One region of the Ensifer soli genome, then DNA from elsewhere that is predicted to be linked to it. Evidence: riboswitches for the same ligand, from Rfam matches in the RefSeq annotation. Region 1 holds a riboswitch; the other holds the start of a gene.
What was found. A riboswitch is a leader RNA that binds a small molecule or an ion and turns the genes downstream of it on or off. The one in region 1 is predicted to bind thiamine pyrophosphate.
Positions count from the first base shown of each region.

Region 2: another riboswitch for thiamine pyrophosphate. It lies ahead of thiC (phosphomethylpyrimidine synthase ThiC); the one in region 1 lies ahead of thiB (thiamine ABC transporter substrate binding subunit).

Region 1 covers NZ_JBHFEI010000005.1:227,348-235,199, forward strand. Annotated here, with positions in the region: gene ACEVQ6_RS09880 (multidrug effflux MFS transporter) at 1-33, opposite strand, end outside; gene ACEVQ6_RS09885 (ABC-F family ATP-binding cassette domain-containing protein) at 30-1,850, opposite strand; gene ACEVQ6_RS09890 (thiamine diphosphokinase) at 1,854-2,507, opposite strand; TPP riboswitch at 2,610-2,730, shown strand; gene thiB (thiamine ABC transporter substrate binding subunit) at 2,775-3,779, shown strand; gene thiP (thiamine/thiamine pyrophosphate ABC transporter permease) at 3,793-5,427, shown strand; gene thiQ (thiamine ABC transporter ATP-binding protein) at 5,420-6,154, shown strand; gene ACEVQ6_RS09910 (M48 family metalloprotease) at 6,392-7,852, shown strand, end outside.
Region 2 covers NZ_JBHFEI010000007.1:225,794-233,645, forward strand. Annotated here, with positions in the region: gene ACEVQ6_RS12930 (tripartite tricarboxylate transporter substrate-binding protein) at 1-819, shown strand, start outside; gene ACEVQ6_RS12935 (tripartite tricarboxylate transporter TctB family protein) at 954-1,415, shown strand; gene ACEVQ6_RS12940 (tripartite tricarboxylate transporter permease) at 1,425-2,930, shown strand; gene ACEVQ6_RS12945 (Bug family tripartite tricarboxylate transporter substrate binding protein) at 2,997-3,977, shown strand; TPP riboswitch at 4,183-4,294, shown strand; gene thiC (phosphomethylpyrimidine synthase ThiC) at 4,390-6,219, shown strand; gene thiO (glycine oxidase ThiO) at 6,221-7,201, shown strand; gene thiS (sulfur carrier protein ThiS) at 7,249-7,446, shown strand; gene ACEVQ6_RS12965 (thiazole synthase) at 7,450-7,852, shown strand, end outside.

The DNA.
Region 1 (7,852 bases):
GGTGCGCCGTTCCCCCATGCGCGAGGGGCTCACCCCTCCAGTTCCTCGCGCAGCATTTCGAGCTCCAGCCACTCCTCTTCCATGGCGGCAAGCGAGGCGCGCAGCGTTTCCATCTCGGCCGCCAGCCTGGAGAAGCCCTGCGGATCGCGGGCAAACAACGCCGCATCGGCCATCTTCGCCTCGCGGGCGGCGATCCCGGCTTGCGCCTTCGCCATCTCCTTCGGCAGGTTTTCGAGCGCGAATTTCTGCTTGAAGGAAAGCTTGCCCTTCGCCTTGGCGGGGCCGGCGGACATCTCGGCCGGCGCCTTTGCCTTTTCCGCCCGCTCCTGCCGCCGTTTTTCCTCCGCCGCGCCGTTCCTCTGCGCCATCATGTCGGAATAACCGCCGGCATATTCGATCCAGCGGCCGTCGGGTGCATCGGGGTTCGCCGGCGCAATCGTCGAGGTGACGGTGCGGTCGAGGAAATCGCGGTCGTGGCTGACGAGCAGCACCGTGCCGGAGAAGCCGGCGACGATCTCCTGCAAGAGGTCGAGCGTCTCGATGTCGAGGTCGTTGGTCGGCTCGTCGAGGATCAGGAGATTGACCGGCCGGGCGAGGATGCGCGCCAGCATCAGCCGGGCGCGCTCGCCGCCGGAGAGGTTGCGGATCGGCGTGCGGGCCTGCTCCGGCTGGAACAGGAATTCCTTCATGTAGCCGGTGACATGGCGCTGCTCGCCATTGACGAGGAGGTTCTCGCCGCGCCCGTCAGTGAGGTAATGCGCCAGCGTCGCGTCGAGGTCGAGGTCCTCGCGGCGCTGGTCGAGCGTGGCGATCTCCAGATTGGTGCCGAGCTTCACCACGCCCTCGTCGGGGGAAAGCTGGCCGGTCAGCATCTTCAGGAGCGTCGTCTTGCCGGCGCCGTTCGGGCCGATCAGGCCGATGCAGTCGCCCCGGTGCACCCTGAGCGAAAACGGCGCGACGATGGTGCGGTCGCCATAGCGCTTGGCGATCTTTTCCGCCTCGATCACCAGCTTGCCGGATTCGCGCCCCTCTGAGACGGTCGCCTGAAGCGTGCCCTGCGGCCCCTTGTGGCCGCGATGGCGGGCGCGCAGGTCCTGCAGCGCGCCGAGACGGCGCATGTTGCGCTTGCGCCTTGCGGTGACGCCATAGCGCAGCCAGTGTTCCTCGCGCTGGATCTCCTTGCCAAGCTTGTGCTGCTCGATCTCCTCCTCCTCGAGGATCTTGTCGCGCCAGGCCTCGAACGCGCCGAAGCCGCGATCGAGCCGGCGGGAAAGGCCGCGGTCGAGCCAAACGGTGGCGTTCGACACCTTTTCGAGGAAACGCCGGTCGTGCGAGATGACGACGATGGCGGAGCGGCTGCGGGTCAGCTCGCCTTCCAGCCATTCGATGGTGGTGAGGTCGAGATGGTTGGTCGGCTCGTCGAGGAGCAGGATGTCCGGCTCCGGTGCCATGACGCGGGCAAGCGCCGCCCTGCGCGCCTCGCCGCCGGAGAGCGAGGCGGGATCCTCGTCGCCGGAAAGCCCGAGATGTTCGAGCAGGTAGGCGACGCGATAGGGATCGTCGCCGGGGCCGAGCCCTGCCTCCGCATAGGCGCGCACGGTGTCGAAACCGTCGAAATCCGGCGCCTGGTGCAGGTAGCGCAGCGTGATGGAGGGGTGGCGGAAGATCTCGCCGGACTGCGCCTCGGCGAGGCCGGCGGCGATCTTCATCAGCGTCGACTTGCCGGAACCGTTGCGGCCGACGAGGCAGATGCGGTCGCCGGGCTCCACCTGGAGATGGGCGCCGGCGAGCAGCGGCGTGCCGCCGAAGCTTAAACGAATATCGTCGAGTTTGAGGATGGGCGGCGCCAAGGATCAGGCTCCCGAGAGGTCGTAGGGCCGGGCGAGCACGACGGCGCGGCCGGAGACAAGCGAAAAGGTCACCGTTTCGGCCGCCGCCACGTTCGAGATCGTCCGCGACGAGCCGAAGGGCAGGTGGAAATCGGTAAGCGGATAGCGGGCGCCCTCGATGGTCAGCCCGTCGAGCCGGTCGAGGCCGAGCACGGAAAAGAGGCTCGCCTGCGGCAGTTCGAGGGCAAGCGCGCCCGAAAGCAGCGGATAAGCTTCCTCCTCGCCGGTCGTCAGGATCACCTCGATGCCGTCGAGCGCGAGACTGACGGCGTAGAGAAGGTGCATGAAGGCGTGGTCGCTGCGCTCGCCGCCGAGCGCACCGGCGAGCAGGACCTTTCGCGCGCCGCGCGCGATAGCGCCGGCGACGGCGATCTCGCCGTCGGTCTCGTTCTTCGCCGGCGGATAGGGCTCGCGCGGCACCTTCGGCCAGTCGGCGACCATGGCGGCGGTGGCGGAATCGAAATCGCCGACCCAGACCTCCGGCGTCACGCCGAGCGCGCGGGCGTGGCGGATGCCGCCATCGGCGGCGATCACCCGCGCGCCCGCGATCTGGCGCGTCAGGCGCGGCGTCACGGTCAGCGCCCCGCCCATCAGGATTGCGAAGAAGGTTTCGGTCATCGCCAAGGCCATAGCGCATCGGGGCCGAAAGTTGAACGCCTTTTTCCCTGAAGGGGGAACGCCGCCCGCCTTGCCAAGGTCGGAGGGAAAGCCTATGTCAAACCTGCTCTAACGGGGTGCCGGGGATCGTCTTTTCAGGGGATCGGCCGGCTGAGAGGCAGAAGGCCAACCCGCGGAACCTGATCCGGTTTGTACCGGCGGAGGGATTAGACGGCACGCTCAAGCGCCCTATTCCCGTTGAACGATGACGTTGAGGAGGAGGCGCGGATGCGCGGCAGGATTCTGTTTTCGATCGCGACCCTGATGGCGCTGGCGGCACCGGCCGCCGCCGCCGACAGGACGCTCACCATCTACACTTATGAGAGCTTCGTCAGCGAGTGGGGCCCGGGGCCGAAGGTCAAGGACGCCTTCGAGAAGACCTGCGGCTGCACGGTCGATTATGTCGGCGTCGCCGACGGCGTCGAACTGTTGACCCGGCTGAAGCTCGAAGGCCCGGCCTCGAAGGCCGACATCGTCCTCGGACTCGACACCAATCTGGTCGCGGAGGCGAAGGCGACCGGCTTCTTCGCCCCGCATGGCGGCATCAGCACGACGCTGACCGTTCCGGGCCGCTTTTCCGACGACGTTTTCGTCCCCTATGACTACGGCCATTTCGCCGTCGTCTACGACACCGAAGCGCTCAAGACCCCGCCGGCGAGCCTCAGGGACCTCGTCGAGGGCGATCCGTCGCAGAAGATCGTCATCGAGGACCCGCGCACCTCGACGCCGGGCCTCGGCCTGCTCCTCTGGATGAAGGCCGTCTATGGCGACAAGGCCGGCGAAGCCTGGGGCAGGCTGAAGGGCCGCATCCTGACGGTCACGCCGGGCTGGTCGGAGGCCTACGGCCTCTTCACCAAGGGCGAGGCGCCGATGGTTCTCTCCTACACCACCTCGCCCGCCTACCACATGGTCGAGGAAGGCACGGACCGCTATCAGGCAGCGGCATTTTCGGAAGGCCATTACATCCAGATCGAGGTGGCGGGCCTGACGAAGAGCGCGCGCGATCCGGAACTGGCGAAATCCTTCCTCGCCTTCATGACCGGCCCGGACTTCCAGTCGATCATCCCGACGACGAACTGGATGATGCCCGTCGCCGCGACCGGGACGCCGCTGCCGGACGCCTTCGGCCGGCTGGTGACGCCGGAAAAGACCCTGCTGATCCCGTCCGACACCGTTGCCGCCAACCGCAAGGCCTGGATCGACGAATGGCTGGCCGCGATGAGCCTCAACTGAGCGCGCCGCGCTGATGGGACGGACGGCAGGCGGCGGGTGGATCGGGCTCGCCGCAATCGGCGGCTTCGTCGGCGTCGCGCTTGTGACTCTCCTCTCCTTCGGCGTGCCCGCGGGAGACGGGGCCGCGCTGACCGGCGGTGCCGGCCTGTTCGACGCCTATGTCTGGCGCGTGACCCGCTTCACCCTGCTTCAGGCGATGCTCTCGACCCTGCTTTCGGTGCTGCTCGCCATTCCCGTGGCGCGGGCGCTGGCGCGGCGGCCCGCCTTTCCGGGACGGATTTGGATCGTCCGGCTGATGGCGCTGCCGCTCGGCCTCCCGGCCCTGGTCGGCGCGCTCGGCATCGTCGCCGTCTGGGGCCGGCAGGGCCATGTCAACGGCCTCCTCGCCGAGGCCGGCCTGCCGCCCTTCGGCATCTACGGCCTGACCGGCATCCTGATCGCCCATGTCTTCTTCAACCTGCCGCTCGCCGCCCGGCTGCTGCTTGCCGGACTGGAGCGGCTTCCCGGCGAATACTGGCGGATCGCCGCCAATCTCGGCATGGGGCCCCTCGCGCTGTTCCGCTTCATCGAATGGCCGGCGATCCGCGGCCTTCTGCCGGGCGTCGCCGGGCTGGTCTTCATGCTCTGCGCCACCAGTTTCACCCTGGTGCTGACGCTCGGCGGCGGACCGGCGGCCAGCACGCTCGAAGTGGCGATCTATCAGGCCCTGCGCTTCGATTTCGATCCGCCGCGCGCGATCGCGCTCTCCGCGCTGCAGATCGGCCTGACGGGCCTGCTGCTCCTCGCCCTGCGGCTCGCGGCACCGGTGCCGGAACCCGGCCAGACGCTCGGCCGGACAGGGCTTCGCCCGGACGGAGCTTCTGCGGCAGGCAAGGCCGCCGATGCCGCGGTCATCCTCCTCGCCGTCCTCTTCGTCGGCGCGCCCTTCGCCGCCGTGCTGACCGCCGGCCTTCAGGCGGACCTCGCAAAGCTCGCCGGCGATCCGATGGTGCATCGCGCGCTATCGACCAGCCTCATCCTGTCGGCGATCTCGGCGGCGCTGACCGTGGCGCTGACATTCCTCCTCATCGACGCGCGGCTTGCGGCATTGCGGCTGCGCCGGCCCGGACCGGCCGCGCGCGTGCTTTCGGGAGCGATCGCCTCCAGTGCATCGCTTGCGCTCCTCGTGCCGCCGCTGATCCTCGGCGCCGGCTGGTTCCTCGCCCTGCGCTCCCTCGGCGACGTGGCGCGCTTCGCACCCGCCATCATCGTCGCGATCAACAGCCTGATGGCGCTTCCCTTCAGCTACCGCGTGGTCGAACCCGCCATGGCGGAACATGCGGCACGCACCGCACGGCTTGCCGAGAGCCTCGGCGTCAAGGGTTTTCATCGCCTGCGATGGATCGACGGTCCTGCGCTGGCCCTGCCGCTTGTGACCGCCTTCTCCTTCGCGGCCGCGCTGTCGCTCGGCGATCTCGGCGCGGTGGCGCTGTTTGGCTCGCAGGAGATCGTCACCCTTCCTTATCTTCTCTACAGCCGCATGGGCAGCTACCGCACCACCGATGCCGACGGGCTGGCGCTGCTGATGGGCGTTCTCTGCCTCGGCCTGACCGTGATCGGCACCCTCGGTCAGCGCTCCCGAGCCGCCCGGATCGACACCGATGCCTGATACGCCCGCCCTCGTCCTCTCGGATGTCCGCCTCTCCTATCCGGGCATCGCCTTCCGTTTCGATGCCGTGGTGGCCGCCGGCGAGACCGTCGCCGTGGTCGGCCCGTCCGGCGCCGGCAAGTCGACGCTGTTCAACCTCATCGCCGGCTTCGAAACGCCGGAGAGCGGCGGCATCCAGCTTTTCGGCGAGGACATGGCCGGCCGGCCGCCGGCCGAACGCCCGGTCTCGATCGTCTTCCAGGACCACAATCTCTTCGCCCATCTCGACCTCTTCACCAATGTCGGCCTCGGCATCCATCCGGCGCTGCGGCTGACGGCGGCGGAGCGCACCCGCATCACCGAGGCGCTTGCTCGCGTCGGCCTCGGCGGCTTCGGGGCACGCAAGCCCGGGACGCTGTCCGGCGGCGAACGCCAGCGCGTGGCGCTCGCCCGCGCGCTGGTGCGCCGCCGGCCGCTGCTGCTCCTCGACGAGCCCTTCGCCGCCCTCGATCCCGGACGGCGCGACGACATGATCGGCCTGATCCGCGACCTCGCCCGCGAGGAAGGCCTGACCGTGCTGGTGATCACCCACCAGCCCGACGACCTCGGCAAGCTCGCCGACGGCGTGCTCTTCCTCGAGGGCGGCAGGATCCTGCTGCACGAGACGGTCGAGGGGCTCTTCGCAGAGGCCGGCGGCAGGCCGGAGGTCGCCCGCTTCCTCGGACTGCCGCAGGCGGGCAGGGGCTGAACCGCCCTTATTCCCCGCCGATGCGTTGCCGCCTTACCACGACGACACTATTTGTGGGAAAGCATGCTGGAGACGATCCTTCGAATAGGATACAGGAGAAAAGCGGCCACCTTGCCGGACGCCGTGGTTAGATTGTTGTAAAAAATGCCGAATTTTCTTCCGCTTCCCGCCGTTCTGGCAGAGTGGGCGGCCTTCGGCGACGCGAAGGAACGGAAAGCGAGCTTGGCAGCGATGAGGATGATCGGTCGCAGGGATACCCGGATCCGCGGGACGGCCCGGCCTTTGTTCGCCGTCGCGGGCCTGGCCGTGCTCACGCTCCTTGCCGGCTGCCAGTCGGCGATCGAGCAGACCTACGAGCCGGTGGTCGCGCCCTCCGCCACGCCGCAGATCGTCGAGGAGGTGCAGAAGAAGGATCCGCGCGCCCAGCTCGGCGCCCGCGAGCACCCGCGCATCGTCGCGAGCTATGGCGGCGAATACAAGGACGCCAAGACCGAGCGGCTGGTCGCCCGCATCGCCGGCGCGCTGACCGCCGTCTCGGAAAACCCGCAGCAGTCCTATCGCATCACCATCCTCAACTCGCCGGCGATCAATGCCTTCGCGCTCCCCGGCGGCTATCTCTACGTGACGCGCGGCCTGCTGGCGCTTGCCAACGACGCCTCGGAAGTGGCGGCGGTGCTGTCGCACGAGATGGCCCATGTCACCGCCAATCACGGCATCGAGCGCCAGCAGCGCGAGGAGGCCGAGGTGATCGCCAGCCGCGTCGTCTCGGAGGTGCTTTCCAGCGATCTCGCCGGCAAGCAGGCGCTGGCGCGCGGCAAGCTACGCCTTGCCGCCTTCTCGCGCAACCAGGAGCTCCAGGCCGACGTGATCGGCGTGCGCATGCTCGGCGAGGCGGGCTACGATCCCTATGCGGCGGCGCGCTTCCTCGATTCGATGGCCGCCTATGCCCGCTTTTCCTCCGTCGACCCCGACGCCGACATGAGCCTCGACTTCCTGTCGAGCCATCCGAACGCGCCGCAGCGCGTCGATCTCGCCCGCCGCCACGCCCGTGCCTTCGGCGCGGAGGGAACGGTCGGCGATCGCGGCCGGGACTATTATCTCGCCGGCATCGACGGCCTCCTTTACGGCGACAGTCCGGAGGAAGGCTATGTGCGCGGCCAGACCTTCCTGCACGGCACGCTCGGAATCCGCTTCGACGTGCCGCCGGGATTCCAGATCGACAACAAGGCGGAAGCCGTGCTCGCGACCGGACCGGACGACGTGGCGATCCGCTTCGACGGCGTCGCGGATGCGAAGAACCGCAGCCTGACCGACTACATCGCCAGCGGCTGGGTGACCGGCCTGCAGCCGGAGACCATCCGCGCCTTCAGGCTGAATGGCCTCGATGCGGCAAGCGCCCGGGCGACCGCCGACCGCTGGGATTTCGACGTCACCGTCATCCGCATCGACCAGCGCATCTACCGCTTCCTGACGGCCGTTCCGAAGGGATCGCCGGCGCTGGAGGCGACCGCGTCCGTGCTGAAGGCGAGCTTCCGCCGCATGACGCCCGAGGAGGCGGCCTCGCTGAAGCCGCTGCGCGTGCGCGTCGTCGAGGTCAAGCCGGGCGAGACGATCGCGGCACTTGCCGGGCGCATGCTCGGCACCGAGCGCAAGCTCGACCTCTTCCGCCTGATCAATGCGATGCAGGTCACCTCGCAG
Region 2 (7,852 bases), on a different contig from region 1:
ATGTCGAAGGATCTCGGCCAGCAGATCGTCGTCGAGAATGTCGGCGGCGCCGGCGGCACGCTCGGCGCCGGCCGCGTGGCGAGCGCCGATGCGGACGGCTACACCGTCCTGCTCCACCATATCGGCATGGCGACCAGCGCCACGCTCTACCGCAAGCTCGCCTATGACACGCTGAACGCCTTCGACTATGTCGGCCTCGTCACCGAGGTTCCGATGACGATCGTCGCGCGCAAGGATTTCGAGCCGGCCGACCTCAAGGGCCTGATCGACTACGTCAAGGCGAACAAGGACACGGTGACGGTCGCCAATGCCGGCATCGGCGCCGCCTCCCATCTCTGCGGCATGCTGTTCATGAGCGCCATCGAGACGCCGCTCGTCACCGTACCCTACAAGGGAACGGGCCCGGCGATGACAGACCTCCTCGGCGGCCAGGTCGACATCATGTGCGACCAGACGACCAACACGACGAAGCAGATCCAGGGCGGCACGATCAAGGCCTATGCCGTCACCTCGCCCGAGCGGCTGGCGATCTTCCCCGACCTGCCGACGGCGGCGGAAGCGGGCCTGAAAGATTTCCAGGTCGGCATCTGGCACGGCATCTACGTGCCGAAGGGCACGCCGGCCGAGGCGACCGACAAGCTGTCGGCCGCGCTGAAAAAAGCGCTGAAGGACGAGAACGTCGTCTCCCGCTTCGCCGAACTCGGCACCGCCCCCTCGCCGGAAGCTGATGCGACGCCAGCGGCACTAAAAGCCAAGCTCGAAAGCGAGATCGCCCGCTGGAAGCCGGTGATCGAGGCCGCCGGCCAGTACGCCGACTGACGGCCCGCGCGCCGCATCGACCCTCCCGTCCGCCACTCCTCCTCCCGCAAAGGACGGGGGCCTTGCCAAGGCCCCCGCCCGCCACGGGCGGGATCCGGCCGGACGACCATCTTCATGCCGGGGACCGAACGCCGATGAAACCGCTTGCCTTCGATACAACCAACGCGCTGTGCGGGGCGATCTTCGTCCTGCTCGGCGGCTTCTTCATCCTTCAATGCATCGATCTGGAGATCGGCACGGCACTGCGCATGGGGCCTGGCTACTTCCCGCTGGTGCTGGCGGTGATCCTGACCCTGCTCGGGCTCGTCATCCTGGCACAGGCGACGCGGGTGAAGGGCGATGCCCTCGGGCCGATCGCGCTGCGCGGCATGCTCTTCATCCTGCCGGCGCCGGTGTTCTTCGGGCTGACCGTGCGCGGCCTCGGCTTCGTGCCGTCGCTGTTCTTCACCGCGCTGATCGCCGCCTTCGCCTCGACGCGGATGAAGGCGCCAATGGCGCTGGTGCTCGCGGCGGCGATCACCGTCTTCTCCGTCGCCGTGTTCAGCTACGCGCTCGGCCTGCCCTTCGAACGTTTCGGCCCCTGGGTCCGGTTCTAGGAGACGGCCGTGGATCTCATCAGCAATCTCGCGCTCGGCTTTGCCACCGCCGCCTCGCCGGCAAACCTGCTCTTCTGCCTCATCGGCGTGCTGCTCGGCACGCTGATCGGCGTACTGCCCGGCATCGGCGCCACCGCCACCATCGCCATGCTCCTGCCGATCACCTTCCAGCTGGAGCCGGTCTCCTCGCTGATCATGCTCGCCGGCATCTATTACGGCGCGCAATATGGCGGTTCGACCACGGCGATCCTCATCAACATGCCCGGCGAATCCTCCTCCGCCGTCACCGCCATCGACGGCTACCAGATGGCGCGAAAAGGCAGGGCAGGCGCGGCCCTGTCGATCGCCGCCCTCGGCTCCTTCTTCGCCGGCACGGTCTCCACCTTCCTCGTCGCCATCTTCGCCATTCCGCTGACCGGCATCGCGCTGAAATTCGGCGCTGCGGAGTATTTCTCGCTGATGGTCGTCGGCCTCGTCTCCTCGATTGCGCTCGCCCACGGCTCGATCATCAAGGCGCTGGCCATGGTCGTGCTCGGCCTGCTGCTCGGCCTCGTCGGCACCGACATCTACACCGGCACGCCGCGCTTCACGCTCGGCATCCGCGAATATGCCGACGGGCTCAATTTCGTCGCTGTCGCCGTCGGCGTCTTCGGCATCGCCGAGATCCTGCGCAACCTCGAAGGCGAGAAGACCCGCACGGTGCTGATGGCGAAGGTCTCCGGCCTGCTTCCGACACGGGACGATTTCCGCCGCATGGTCGGCCCGGTGCTGCGCGGCACGGCGATCGGCTCGGTGCTCGGCATCCTGCCGGGCGGCGGCGCCATTCTCGCGGCGTTTGCCTCCTACACGGTGGAAAAGCGCGTCTCCGACAAACCGCAGGAGTTCGGCCACGGCGCGATCGCCGGTGTCGCAGGCCCCGAATCGGCCAACAATGCGGGGGCGCAGACCTCGTTCATCCCGCTCTTGACGCTGGGCATTCCCGCCAATCCCGTGATGGCGCTGATGGTTGGCGCGATGATCATCCAGGGCATCGTTCCCGGCCCGAATGTCGCCAGTGAGCAGCCGGCGCTGTTCTGGGGCATCATTGCCTCGATGTGGATCGGCAACCTGATGCTGGTCATCCTCAACCTGCCGCTGATCGGGCTGTGGGTGAAGCTCCTGACGATCCCCTATTACGTGCTGTTCCCGATCATCATGGCCTTCTGCGCCATCGGCGTCTACAGCGTCAATTCCAACGTCTACGACCTCTATGCCGTCGCCTTCTTCGGTCTTGCCGGCTACCTGCTGACCAAGCTGCGCTGCGAGCCGGCGCCGCTGCTGCTCGGCTTCGTGCTCGGGCCGCTCTTGGAAGAAAACCTGCGCCGGGCGATGATTCTCTCGCGCGGCGATCCGACCACCTTCGTCACAAGGCCGATCAGCGCCGTGCTGCTCCTGATCGCGCTCGGCGTCCTCGTCGTCGTCTTCATGCCGAGCGTCAAGGCGAAGCGCGAGGAGGTGTTCCAGGAGGAGGATTGATCGCCGCGCCGGACCCGGCCTGCCATCGACGCATTCACCATGACGTCTTCAACGGAGGAGAAGAAGATGCAGATGATGACACTGACCCGCCGCGCGCTGATCGCCGGCGCCGCCTTCCTGTCGCTCGCCGCATCCGGCTTTGCGGCGGGCTTTCCCGAACGGCAGGTGACGCTGGTCGTGCCGTTTGCCGCCGGTGGCTCGACCGACGTCGTCGCCCGCATCGTCGCCCAGAAGATGGCCGACGATCTCGGAGAGCAGGTGATCGTGCAGAACGTCGCTGGCGCCGGCGGCAATCTCGGCGCCGGCCAGGTCGCCCGCGCGGAAGCCGACGGCTACACGATCCTGATGGGCACCGTCGCCACCCACGCGCTGAACCCGCTGATCCTCAAGTCGACGCCCTATGACGCGGTCAAGGATTTCGCCCCTGTCTCGCTGCTCGTCGTCGTGCCCAACGTGCTGGTGGTCAATCCCGAACTGCCGGCAAAGACGGTCGGCGAACTGCTGGCGCTGCTGAAGGCCGATCCCGAAAAATACAGCTATGCATCGTCCGGCAACGGCACGCCTCTGCATCTCTCCGGCGAGCTGTTCAAGTCGATGGCCGGCGTCAGCATGCAGCACATCCCTTACAAGGGCGCGGGGCCGGCGCTGAACGACGTCATCGGCAATCAGGTGCCGATCATGTTCGACAACCTGCCGTCCTCGTCAGGCCATATCACATCCGGCACGCTGCGCGCGCTCGCCGTGACGACGAAGGAACGGGCCGCATCCTTCCCCGACATTCCGACGGTCGCGGAATCGGGCATTCCCGGCTACGAGACCTATACCTGGAACGCGCTCTTCGCCCCGGCCGGAACACCGCCGGAAGTTGTAGCACGCCTCAACGCCGCGGCGAAGAAGGCGATGGCCGACCCCGCCGTCGCCGAGCGGATGAAGGAGTTCAGCGCCACGATCGTCGCCTCCTCGCCGGAGGAACTCGGCGCCCACGTCGCCGCCGAGATCGCCAAATGGACGCCGATCATCCGCGACGCCAACGTCCAGATGGACTGAGGCTCCGGCCGGGAAACCGGCATGGTATCTTCTTTCAAGAGATTGCAATAAAATAGTTTTTCCGATCCCGCTCCTGTACGGCCTTGGGCGGGATCGGTTCGTTTCCGGCGACGGAGGACGCAGTCTCCTGTAAGCCAGGACGAACGAAAAGATCTTTCCGAAAACACCCGCTTGACAGATCCGCAGGGTTGGCCTTAGCCTTTGGATCATTCACCAGGGGGGTCCCGGCAAGGGGCTGAGATACTGCTAGAGCGCGCAGTGACCCGTTGAACCTGATCCAGTTCATACTGGCGTAGGGACGGTGCGAGCGCCTGCTCAAGCGGTATTCCCGATCAAGGGATCGTCTATCCGCGCTGCGGCGTCTTTCCATCAGTCCGGCGTGGAACTGGGTCTCCAACCTTGGAGCCTCACGATGAACATTGCCGCCAAAAACCTCACCCCGACCGTCACCACCGGCCCGCTGCCCGCCGCGCGGAAAATCTTCGTTCCCGGCACGCTGCATCCCGATATCCGCGTGCCTCTGCGCGAGATCGACCTGCACCCGACCGCCGGCGAGCCGCCCGTCGCCGTCTACGATTCCTCCGGCCCCTACACCGAGGCCGGCGCCGAGATCCGCATCGAGGCAGGACTGCCGAAACTCCGGCGAGACTGGATCGCGGCGCGCGGCGATGTCGAGGCCTATCAGGGACGGCATGTGCGGCCCGAGGACAACGGCTTTGCCACCGGCGAGCGGCTGACGCCGGAATTTCCCAACCTCGCGCAGCCCTTCCGGGCGAAGCCGGGCAGGACGGTAACGCAGCTGGCTTACGCTCGCGCGGGCATCATCACGCCGGAAATGGAATTCGTCGCCATCCGCGAAAACCTCGGCCGCAAGGCGCCCGAAGCAGCGCTCGACCGCGACGGCGAGATGTTCGGCGCCCATGTGCCCGATCATGTGACGCCGGAATTCGTGCGCGCCGAAATCGCCAGCGGCCGCGCCATCCTCCCCGCCAACATCAACCATCCGGAATCCGAGCCGATGATCATCGGCCGCAATTTCCTCGTCAAGATCAACGCCAATATCGGCAATTCCGCCGTCACCTCCTCGATGGCGGAGGAGGTCGAGAAGATGGTCTGGGCGACGCGCTGGGGTGCGGACACCGTCATGGACCTGTCGACCGGGCGCAACATCCACAACATCCGTGAATGGATCATCCGCAATTCGCCGGTGCCGATCGGCACCGTGCCGCTTTACCAGGCGCTGGAGAAGGTCGGCGGCATCGCCGAGGACCTCACCTGGGAGATCTTTCGCGATACGCTGATCGAGCAGGCCGAGCAGGGCGTCGACTATTTCACCATCCATGCCGGCGTCCGCCTCGGCTACATCCACCTGACGGCCAACCGCGTCACCGGCATCGTCTCGCGCGGCGGCTCGATCATGGCCAAGTGGTGCCTGCACCATCACCGCGAAAGTTTTCTCTACGAGCATTTCGACGAGATCTGCGACATTTGCAGGGCCTATGACGTCTCCTTCTCGCTCGGCGACGGCCTGCGCCCCGGCTCGATCGCCGACGCCAATGACGCCGCGCAGTTCGCCGAACTCGAAACACTCGGCGAACTGACGCAGATCGCCTGGGCCAAGGATTGCCAGGTGATGATCGAGGGCCCCGGCCATGTGCCGATGCACAAGATCAAGGAGAACATGGACAAGCAGCTGAAGGTCTGCGGCGAGGCGCCCTTCTACACGCTCGGGCCGCTGACGACCGACATCGCGCCGGGCTACGACCACATCACCTCCGCGATTGGTGCTGCGATGATCGGCTGGTTCGGAACGGCCATGCTCTGCTACGTCACGCCGAAGGAGCATCTGGGGCTCCCCGACCGCACCGACGTCAAGACCGGCGTCATCACCTACAAGATCGCCGCTCACGCCGCCGATCTCGCCAAGGGCCATCCGGCGGCAAAGCTGCGCGACGACGCGCTCAGCCGCGCCCGTTTCGAGTTCCGCTGGGAGGACCAGTTCAACCTGTCGCTCGACCCGGAGACCGCGCGCTCCTTCCACGACGAGACCCTGCCGAAGGAGGCCCACAAGCTCGCCCATTTCTGTTCGATGTGCGGCCCGAAATTCTGCTCGATGCGCATCTCGCACGACATCCGCGCCGAGGCGCAGAAGGAGGGCATGGCGGCGATGGCGGCGAAATACCGCGAGGGCGGCGACCTCTACATGGCGCCCGACGACCTTCAGGTGCTGGCGGGGGAATGAGATGCGCATCCTCGTGCGCGGGGCCGGCGTTGCCGGCCTCGCCGTCGCCCATGAACTGACGGAAGCCGGCGCCCGCGTCACCGTCGCCGCGCCGCCGCCGGGGTCGCGCGCGCCCGCCTCGTGGTTCGCCGGCGGCATGCTCGCCCCCTGGTGCGAGCGTGAAAGCGCGCCGGACAGAGTTCTGACGCTCGGCGTATCGGCCGCCGACTGGTGGGAGCGGGTTCTGCCGGGCAGTGTCACGCGCAACGGCACGCTGGTCGTCGCGCCCGCCCGCGACCGGCGGGAACTCGCCCGCTTCGCCGCCCGCACCTCGGGCTTCGACCGGATCGACGCGGACACGGTCGCCCGTCTCGAACCGGATCTCGCCGGCCGGTTCTCCGAGGCGCTGTTCTTCCCGCGCGAGGCCCATCTCGATCCGCGCGAGGCCCTGACCCGGCTGCGGGAAACGCTCGCTTCGCGCGGCGTGCTCTTCGTCCACGAGGCGCAAGCGGAGGAGGATGCCGGATTCGAGCGGATCGTCGACTGTACCGGGCCGGCGCGGATCGGCGCGACGCCGGGATTGCGCGGCGTGCGCGGCGAGATGGCCGTGCTCGCCTGCCCCGATGTGACGCTGTCGCGCCCGGTGCGGCTCCTGCATCCGCGCATCCCGCTCTACATCGTGCCGCGCGGCGAGGGCCGCGTCATGTGCGGCGCGACGATGATCGAAAGCGATGACGACGGCCCGATCGCGGCGCGCTCGCTGATGGAACTCCTGAACGCGGCCTATGCGCTGCACCCCGCCTTCGCCGAGGCGCGCATTCTCGAGACCGGCACGGGGATCCGCCCCGCATTTACCGACAACCTGCCGCGCGTGACCGAAGAGGGACGCACGATCCGCGTCAACGGCTTCTACCGCCACGGCTTCCTGCTGGCGCCGGCAATCGCGGCACAGGCCACGGCACGGGCGATCGGGACGCAACCGGCCGATCGTAGGCGCGCATGACCGCATGCCGAACCCGACGCATGATCGATCACGACAGGAACTGCCCGATGAAACTCATCGTCAATGGCGAGGAGCACGATCTCGCCGCCGCCACCCTTGCCGACCTGCTCGCCCTTCTCGATTACGAGGGCGACTGGCTGGCGACCGCCGTCAACGGCGACCTCGTCCACCGCAACGAGCGGGCGGACTTTCCGCTTGCCGAGCGCGACCGCATCGAGGTGCTTTCCCCGATGCAGGGAGGATAAGCCATGCTGACCCTTTACGACCGGACAGTTACCTCCCGCCTGTTGCTTGGCACGGCGCGCTATCCCTCGCCGGCGATCCTCGCCGAGGCCGTCGCCCGCTCGAAGGCGGAGATCGTCACCGTCTCGCTGCGGCGCGAGACGGCCGGCGGACGGCAGGGCGGGCAGTTCTTCGAGATGATCCGGGAATGGGGCGTGCATGTGCTCCCCAACACCGCCGGCTGCCATTCCGTCGCCGAGGCCGTGCTGACGGCGAAGATGGCGCGCGACGTCTTTGCCACCGACTGGATCAAGCTCGAGGTCATCGGCCATCACGACACGCTGCAGCCGGACGTCTTCGGCCTCGTCGAGGCGGCGCGGATCCTGACGGGCGAGGGATTTCAGGTCTTCCCCTATACCACCGACGACC